2 regions of the Streptococcus koreensis genome follow, and region 2 is predicted to be linked to the other one. Evidence: predicted binding sites of a transcription regulator. Region 2 holds the regulator's gene; the other holds the start of a gene.

Region 1 (4,218 bases), 880 kb from region 2:
CCTTCGCTGGCGCCTTTGACGAATACGCTCGCAAACGAGGCAAATAGTAACACTTCTTTATCATCTCACTAAACAGTACAAAAAATCCCAGCTTTTAAAAAAGCTAGGATTTTTTCGTGTGAACGAAGCAAGACCTTTTTCTATTCTCCCTCTTCATCATCGAGGAGAGAGATCCCAAATAAATATCTTCTAGAACTTTCAATTCACTGGGCCACCTTTTGAACCGGTTTTTCCTTTACGACAAACACAAAGCCAATAGAGCCGACGAATGCCCCAAGCAAGATCCAATAAACTATATCCGTTGAAGTGAACGGACCTTCTAAGAGACCAGCCAATAAAAAGAGATCAATATACAGTCTGGTGTCACGATAAAAGTCCCAATTGAAATGGTAGCTACCTACTGGATACTGGCGATTGGACACCTGCGGTTGAAAGACCTGAAGAAGAATCAAAATCCCTACAAAAGCAAAATAAGCACGGCTAACAACCGAAAGCGGATCCTGTGTCATCATAGCTACAGTCACTAAAAGCAAGACCAAAAGCCAGAAATGGAAGTCCAACCAGAACTCACGATGATAATGGAACATTTTCATAAGATCACACCTTTCTATTTATGTTACATTTATAATTATATTATAGTCTATTTTATTAGGAGTGGCAAGTAAATAGATGTGACAAGAACAACTACTACATCTGTTAAATAGGACAGAAACATGAAACAGTTCCTGTCCTATTTATTTCAACATCAAACGATTGAACCTTCTTAGCTGAGGTCGTTATCAATAATCACTTTCAAGGCATTGTTTTCGCCAGCATGTTTGAAGATTTCATATGCCTTCTCTGCTTCTGAAAGTTTAAAGTGGTGGGTTACCAACTTGGTCGCATCAATCTTACCAGATTTCAAGACATTAAGAAGCATTTCGGTTGTATTGGCATTAACCAAACCAGTATTAAGCGTGATGTTCTTAATCCAAAGATCGTCAAGGTTGAAGCTAACTGGTTTACCATGCACTCCGACGTTGGCAATATGACCACCGACAGAGATAATATTTTGACAGACATCGAAGGTTGCTGGATAGCCCACACATTCCATCGAGATGTCGACACCACGACCGTCGGTCACTTCATTGATAAAGGCCTTGATTTCATCAATATCACTTGAACAAATGGTATGAGTCGCTCCAAATTTCTTAGAAGCTTCAAGACGAGATTCTGACAAGTCTACCATGATAATAGTAGCTGGAGAGAAGAATTGTACGGTTAAGAGAGCTGCCAAACCAATTGGTCCCGCACCAACGATACAAACGTTGTCTCCTGGTTTCACGTGAGATGGGAGCACCCCGATTTCATAAGAAGTTGGGAGAATATCTGAGAGCATAACCAGGGCTTCGTCATCAACAGAGGCAGGTGCATGATAGAGACTGCCGTCTGCATGAGGGATATGGACATACTCTGCTTGGGTACCATTAATCAAGTGACCAAGGATCCAGCCCCCATCTTCACAGTGGGAAGGCAAACCACGTTTACAGTAGTAGCAGGTGTTACAAGCCGTTACACAAGAGATGATAACCTTATCTCCAACCTTAAAGTTAGTGACCGCATCACCGACTTCTTCGACAATCCCGATTCCTTCGTGGCCGAGGATGGTTCCTTCTTTACAAGCTGGAACATCTCCTCCCAAAATATGGAGGTCTGTTCCACAAATGGTCGTTTTTACCAAACGAACAATTGCATCAGTTGGTTTCTTGATGACTGGTTTTGGTTGATCAATCAACTGAAGATTTCCTGCGGATACATATGTTGCTGCTTTCATAAGCGACTCCTTTTTTGTTGGTTTTATCAAACCATTTTATTACAGTTTCTACTTTGTGAATATTATAACATACAAAGTAAGCGCTTGCAACATATTTATTAGGTTTTTTTATAAAAGTATTTCAAAAAATAATCCCCCACTCTTTCGAGTGAGGGATAGCTGATAAACATCATTTGTTCAGTAGCGCCTTATTTACGACGTCCTGGACGTTCTTTATAACCGTAGTAAGCATCTTCGATGATTTCTTGCATATGATCCACCATTGGAAGACGTGGGTTAGCTGGCGAACATTGATCTTCGTAAGCAAGGAAGGCCAATTCACGAGAGTGTTTCTTCCATTCTTTTTCATCGATTCCTTGTGCTTTAAAGTTCATTTGGATACCTACGCGCTCACCAAGTTCGTAAACAGCTTTTGCATAAGCTTCTACTGCTTCTTCTGGTGTAGAGCATGGAAGTCCTAACATACGAGCGATGTCTTGATATTTCTCATCTGCACGGTAGTAGTTGTACTTAGGCCATGTCGCTGTCTTGGCTGGACGTGTACCGTTGTAACGGATAACGTATGGAAGCAAGATCGCATTGGTCCGTCCGTGAATCGTGTGGAATTGTGCACCGATCTTGTGGGCCATTGAGTGAGAAATACCGAGGAAGGCATTGGCAAAGGCCATACCTGCGATAGTTGACGCATTGTGCATTTTTTCGCGTGAATGGAAGTCTGCGTTCTTCACTGAGCTTTCCAAGTTTTCAAAGACAAGTTTGATGGCTTGAAGAGCAAGACCATCAGTGTAGTCACTTGCCATTTGAGATACGTAAGCTTCTGTTGCGTGAGTCAAGACGTCCATACCAGTGTCCGCTGCAACAGATCCTGGAACTGTCAATACCAAAGCAGGGTCTACGATTGCCACAGTTGGTGTCAATGAGTAGTCAGCGATTGGGTATTTACGGTTGTTTGCTTTATCAGAGATAACGGCAAATGGTGTTACTTCAGATCCTGTACCAGATGTTGTTGGGATGGCGATGAATTTAGTCTTCTTACCAAGCAATGGGAACTTGAAGGCACGTTTACGGATATCCATGAATTTTTGAACCAAGTCACGGAAGTCCACTTCTGGTTGCTCATAGAAGAGCCACATTACTTTGGCCGCATCCATTGGAGATCCACCACCAAGAGCAACGATGGTATCTGGTTTGAAGGCACGCATGATCTCAGTACCACGTTCAACGGTTGTGATATCTGGATCTGGTTCTACGTCTGCAAAGATTTGGTAAACTACCTTGTTGCGACGAAGGTCAAGCTGTTCGATGATGCGATCAAGGAAACCAAGCTCTACCATAGCGTGGTCTGTAACGATCATGACACGTTCAACGTCACGACATTTTTGTAGGTATTCAATTGAATCACGTTCAAAGTATGTTTTTGAAGGAAGTTTCATCCATTGCATGTTATTTCTCCGGCGTCCGACTTTTTTGATATTCAAGAGGTTGATGGCACTAACGTTGTCCCCAACAGAGTTGCGTCCGTAAGAACCACATCCAAGTGTCAATGATGGCAAGAAGGCATTGTAAACATCCCCGATACCACCGAAAGTCGAAGGAGAGTTGCAGATGACACGAATGGCTTTGACTGCTTTACCAAATTCTTTGGTCAATTCTTCGTCTGCTGTATGGATAGCAGCTGAGTGACCAAGACCGTTGAATTCAACCATTTGGCGTGCTTTGTTAATTCCGTCTTCACGGCTTTCAGATTTCAAGACAGCGATAACTGGTGACAATTTTTCACGAGTCAACGGCTCTTTTTCACCAACTTCTTTACATTCTGCAGCAAGGATGTTGGTTCCTTCTGGTACAGAGAAGCCAGCTTGTTCAGCGATCCATGCTGCTGGTTTCCCAACGATGTCCGCATTCAATTTCGCACCTGCACAGTTTTTGCTATTCGCTTTGACACCGAAGCAGAACTCTTCAAGAAGGGCTTTTTCTTTTTTGTTAACAAAGTAAGTATGGTAAGATTTGAATTCTTCGACAAACTCATCGTAGATTTCTTTATCGATGATAACCGCTTGTTCAGATGCACAGACCATTCCGTTGTCAAATGATTTAGACATAACGATATCGTGAGCAGCTTGGCGGATGTTAGCTGATTTTTCAACATAAGCTGGAACGTTACCTGCACCTACCCCAAGAGCTGGTTTCCCACAAGAATAAGCTGCTTTCACCATGGCGTTACCACCGGTCGCAAGGATTGTTGCAACACCTTCGTGGTTCATAAGCGCACTAGTTGCTTCCATAGATGGTTGCGTGATCCATTGTACACAGTTTTCAGGCGCTCCTGCTTTAATTGCTGCATCACGTACGATTTGTGCCGCATGAGCAGAGGATTCTTGAGCAGATGGGTGGAAGGCAAAGAC
Region 2 (4,218 bases):
ATAAAGGGCTACTGTCTCAAACATAGACAGCAAGGGAAGCATATTATTACCACGGCTATTGAGCACCATGCCGTTCTTGAACCGATTGAGTACTTGGTCCAAGAATATGGATTTGAAGTAACCATCATTCAACCAGTAGATCAAAAAATTCGACCTGAAGATATTCGAGCTGCACTTCGTCCCGATACAATTTTAGTATCCACCATGTATGCCAACAACGAAACGGGTGATCTCTTGCCTATCAAGGCAATTTCTGACCTTTTAAAAGACCATCCTGCTGCTTTTCATGTTGATGCTGTTCAAGCCGTTGGTAAACTTGCTGTAGCCCCTGAAGAGCTAGGAGTTGATTTTCTAACCGCATCGGCCCATAAATTTCACGGGCCTAAGGGAGTTGGTCTTCTCTATGCTAAAAAGCCTGACTTCTTCAATCTCTTACACGGGGGTGACCAAGAAGACAAACGTCGAGCTAGCACAGAGAACTTGATTTCAATTGCTGGAATGGCTCAAGCCCTCAAAGAAGCAACTGATCAGTTAGACGCAAATTATCAGTATATTCAGAGCTTATCTGAACGTATCCTAACTGGCCTAGAGGATCTAGATTTTTATCTGAATTGCACAGACTCCAAACTTCCTCATGTCTTAAATATCGGCTTTCCAGGTATCAGCAATGATATCCTACTGCTTCGTTTAGACATGGCAGGAATTTCAGTCTCAACCGGCTCTGCTTGTACAGCAGGAACTGTTCAACCAAGCCACGTTCTTGCGGCTTATTATGGCGAAGATTCTCATCGATTGAAGGAATCTATTCGCATTAGTTTATCCGAATTCAATACGACCGCTGAGGTCGATACTTTTATAACAACCATTCACAAAATTTTAGGAGAATTACATGGCATTTGAAACATCTGTCTCATTACCAAACTGCGATTACACATACGCAATCCATCCAAATATTAAAAAATATACCCTACGCGACAATACCTTTGCACAAACAAAGGTTGGGAACTACGAATTAAATCGTTTATTAGAAGCTGTTCCAAACAGCGGGGATGGCTTTAAGCTAAAAATTATCATCAATAAGGATTTAACAGGATTTAAAATTAACATTACTGATAAGTCAGGTCTTCGTTTGGTGAATATTTTTAAAAATCCAGAAAACAAAATCATCCAACAAAAATTCTACTTCCTTATGGATAGTCTAGTTGAACGGGAAATCTTTGAAAGGATTGAAAAGTAATGACCAATGGTCTCATAGTCCTCACTTATTTGGATGCATACAAAAAGGAACGTCAGATCAGCTACGATAATTTGGATCACTGTTTATTAGCTTTTTCAGGCTGTGTGACCCTTCCAGATTCCTATCAGGTTGTTTCCGTATCCTACAAGGGACAAACATTACCTTTTACTGGAAAGATAGGCGACTTCTATCGCTATCTGATTCAGTTTGATCAGAGTTTAAGAAATTCCAACTAAGAAAGAAAAGCACCTTTTTGGTGTTTTTTTAGTAGAAGATAGTTGCTTTATTCACAAACTTTTTATACAATAGATTTGAAAGGTTGTGATATTGTGAAACAAGATAAGACTAATCCAATTCCTCGTGCTACTGCCAAACGACTCTCCCTCTACTACCGCATTTTTAAACGCTTTAATGCAGAGAAAATCGAGAGAGCCAATTCAAAACAGATTGCTGAAGCCATCGGGATTGACTCCGCAACTGTTCGTCGCGACTTCTCCTACTTCGGAGAGCTAGGACGACGTGGTTTTGGTTATGATGTCAAAAAGTTAATGAACTTTTTCGCAGATCTCTTAAATGATAACTCCATCACCAATGTTGCTATCGTTGGTATTGGGAATATGGGAAGTGCCCTTCTTCACTATCGCTTCCATGAGCGAAACAAGATGAAGATTGTCATGGCATTTGATACCGATGATCATGAGTTAGTCGGTACTAAAAGTAAAGATGGTATTCCGATTTACGGCATCTCAACGCTGAAAGAAAAACTAGAGGGACAAGAGATCCAAACAGCCATTTTAACCGTTCCAAGTGTAAAATCTCAAGAAGTTGCAGATGTACTGGTTGAAGCTGGTATCAAGGGAATCCTTAGCTTTTCCCCAGTACACTTAACAGTTCCAAAAGATGTGGTTGTCCAATATGTCGATCTAACCAGTGAACTGCAAACCCTTCTCTACTTTATGCGCAAAAATACTTAATAAATGAGGCTGGGACAAAAGTCCTAGCCTCTCAATTGTCTTTGGATTGTCGAGCAAGACGCAGTGGTTGAGTGGGCTCCACTACGCTGAGTTCATCAGCTTTTATGGCCCTACTCAACTGTGAGGAGGTGGGACGACGAAATCGAATTCTAACGAATGACCGATTTCTGTCCCACTCTCTTTCCGTCTATACCAATAAGTCTGTCTCCTCTCGGTAGCTATAATAGTCATCGGTTGAGACAATCAGATGGTCAAGAAAAACAATTCCAAGACAATTACAGGCTTCAATCATTTGTTGGGTGACACCATCATCATTCTTACTCGGATGAATGATTCCAGATGGATGGTTGTGAACAAGGATTAAAGACGTCGCCATATGCTTGATGGCATAATGCAAGATCTCTCGAGGTTCTGCAATGCTACGATTGACTGTTCCGATAAAAATCACTTGCTGATGGATAATTTGGTTCTGGGTATTCAGATACAAGGCCAGTAAATGCTCTTGTTTCTCATGGCCGATCTTTTGCTGCATCATCTTTGCAAGCTTCTGACTACTCATAATTTGTTCTGTTTCAATCACTTGGGAAGTCTGGATCCGTTTCCCAAGTTCAATAGCAGCTAACAGCTCAATTGCCTTTACTTTCCCAATCCCTGGAACTTCCTGTAGCTCCTGAAAGCTCATACTAGCCAATTCCTTTAAGCTCTTTAGTGAGCCTAAGAGCTCCTGTGCGATCTCGTAGACTGTTTTATTTTTGTTCCCCGTCCGTAATAAGATGGACAGCAATTCTTGATTACTGAGCTTATCAGGGCCTTCTGTAAGCAAGCGTTCTCTAGGTAAAAGACTAGCTTCTTGAAATACAATATGATACATAAAAAACCTCCTCAATTAATAATTCGCAATTGAGGAGGAAAATGGATGAGTCTGTATAAAATTTATATAGGACAAACTACTTCTCTTAGGTTTTCAAGGATTCGAGTTTCTTCATTTGAGAAGTTAATTCTATAGCCTTCTTGCACTTGTTCCAAGGTCCTTAGGAATTGACGAATTTCGTATCGAATTAAGTGTTCTTGATCATCAGGAAGGTTTTCAATGGTTTTAAAGACCTGTTCAACTTCGTAGATTCCCTTGGTAATGAGTCCCGTTTTTGGAAAATCATTGACCAGTAAGCCGTAGAAATTTCTTAGCAGAGTATAGATATCTTCTGTAGGCATTCGGTTCCTCCAAGCTTCTTTCTATCACTCTTCTATTATAAAATAGAAAGCATGCAAAAATATGTCAGTCAGGTAACATTTTATGACTATCCTCTTACAAATTGGCAGAAAATTAACAGAAAAAAAGAGGTCAAGGACCTCTTTTTTTGTTGATTATAATTGCATTTGATTATAAGATTTTGTGAAAGCTTCTAGGATATCTTTTGGTGCTTTTGAGTAATCTACTGAAGTTTCCAAAGTACCTTTTACAATCGTACGATAAGTTGCTGCAGCATCCTCACAGGTCACCAAAGTAATTTCATTTACCCCTTCTCGATCTGCAATGACATCGACCCGATCTGGCGTTACTGTCTCAACAGAATTGATGACATAGGTATACACCTTTTCCTTATCAGTGATATAGATTTTCATTCCAGCTTTGGCATGTTCTAATGGGGAAAAGAGCATTTCATTTGCCCCAGTCAAACCAAAGACATGGTGACTGGCCAAGGAGTAATTCCTTTGCCCCATAACCTGGTCCTCTTTCATGGTACCTGCCCCATAATAAAGCCCCACATTATCTAAGCCTTTAAAAATCGGAAGGTTCATCTTCAATTCTGGAATTGCAATTCCTCCAATAACAGGTAACTTTTGTGCCTGCCATTGGGCATTGATGACAGATTCTGTAGACAGCGATTTGACTTCTTTAAAGTCAAAGCTAGTCTTAGCCTCTTTATTCTTATCGATGGTCTTTTTCGATACCTTGTTGACCTGGTACTGATTGGTATGCCAAACCATGATCATGTTCCGAATCGG

What was found. The regulator Rex, encoded in region 2, represses fermentation and respiration genes when NADH is low (regulators of the CRP and FNR family bind a similar motif). The targets are predictions, from matches to a motif close to TTGTGAANTANTTCACAA.
Region 1: D7D50_RS02745 (zinc-dependent alcohol dehydrogenase family protein) is a predicted target of Rex. The motif match lies at 1,867-1,884, and genes of this name have one in related genera.

What each region holds. Positions count from the first base shown of each region.
Region 1 is NZ_CP032620.1:503,512-507,729, forward strand. It holds gene D7D50_RS10145 (hypothetical protein) at 1-47, shown strand, start outside; gene D7D50_RS02740 (ABC transporter permease) at 204-593, opposite strand; gene D7D50_RS02745 (zinc-dependent alcohol dehydrogenase family protein) at 764-1,813, opposite strand; gene adhE (bifunctional acetaldehyde-CoA/alcohol dehydrogenase) at 2,002-4,218, opposite strand, start outside.
Region 2 is NZ_CP032620.1:1,633,674-1,637,891, forward strand. It holds gene D7D50_RS08180 (cysteine desulfurase family protein) at 1-900, shown strand, start outside; gene D7D50_RS08185 (DUF1831 domain-containing protein) at 890-1,237, shown strand; gene D7D50_RS08190 (DUF4649 family protein) at 1,237-1,473, shown strand; gene D7D50_RS08195 (redox-sensing transcriptional repressor Rex) at 1,567-2,211, shown strand; gene radC (RadC family protein) at 2,399-3,082, opposite strand; gene D7D50_RS08210 (hypothetical protein) at 3,145-3,423, opposite strand; gene D7D50_RS08215 (class A sortase) at 3,577-4,218, opposite strand, start outside.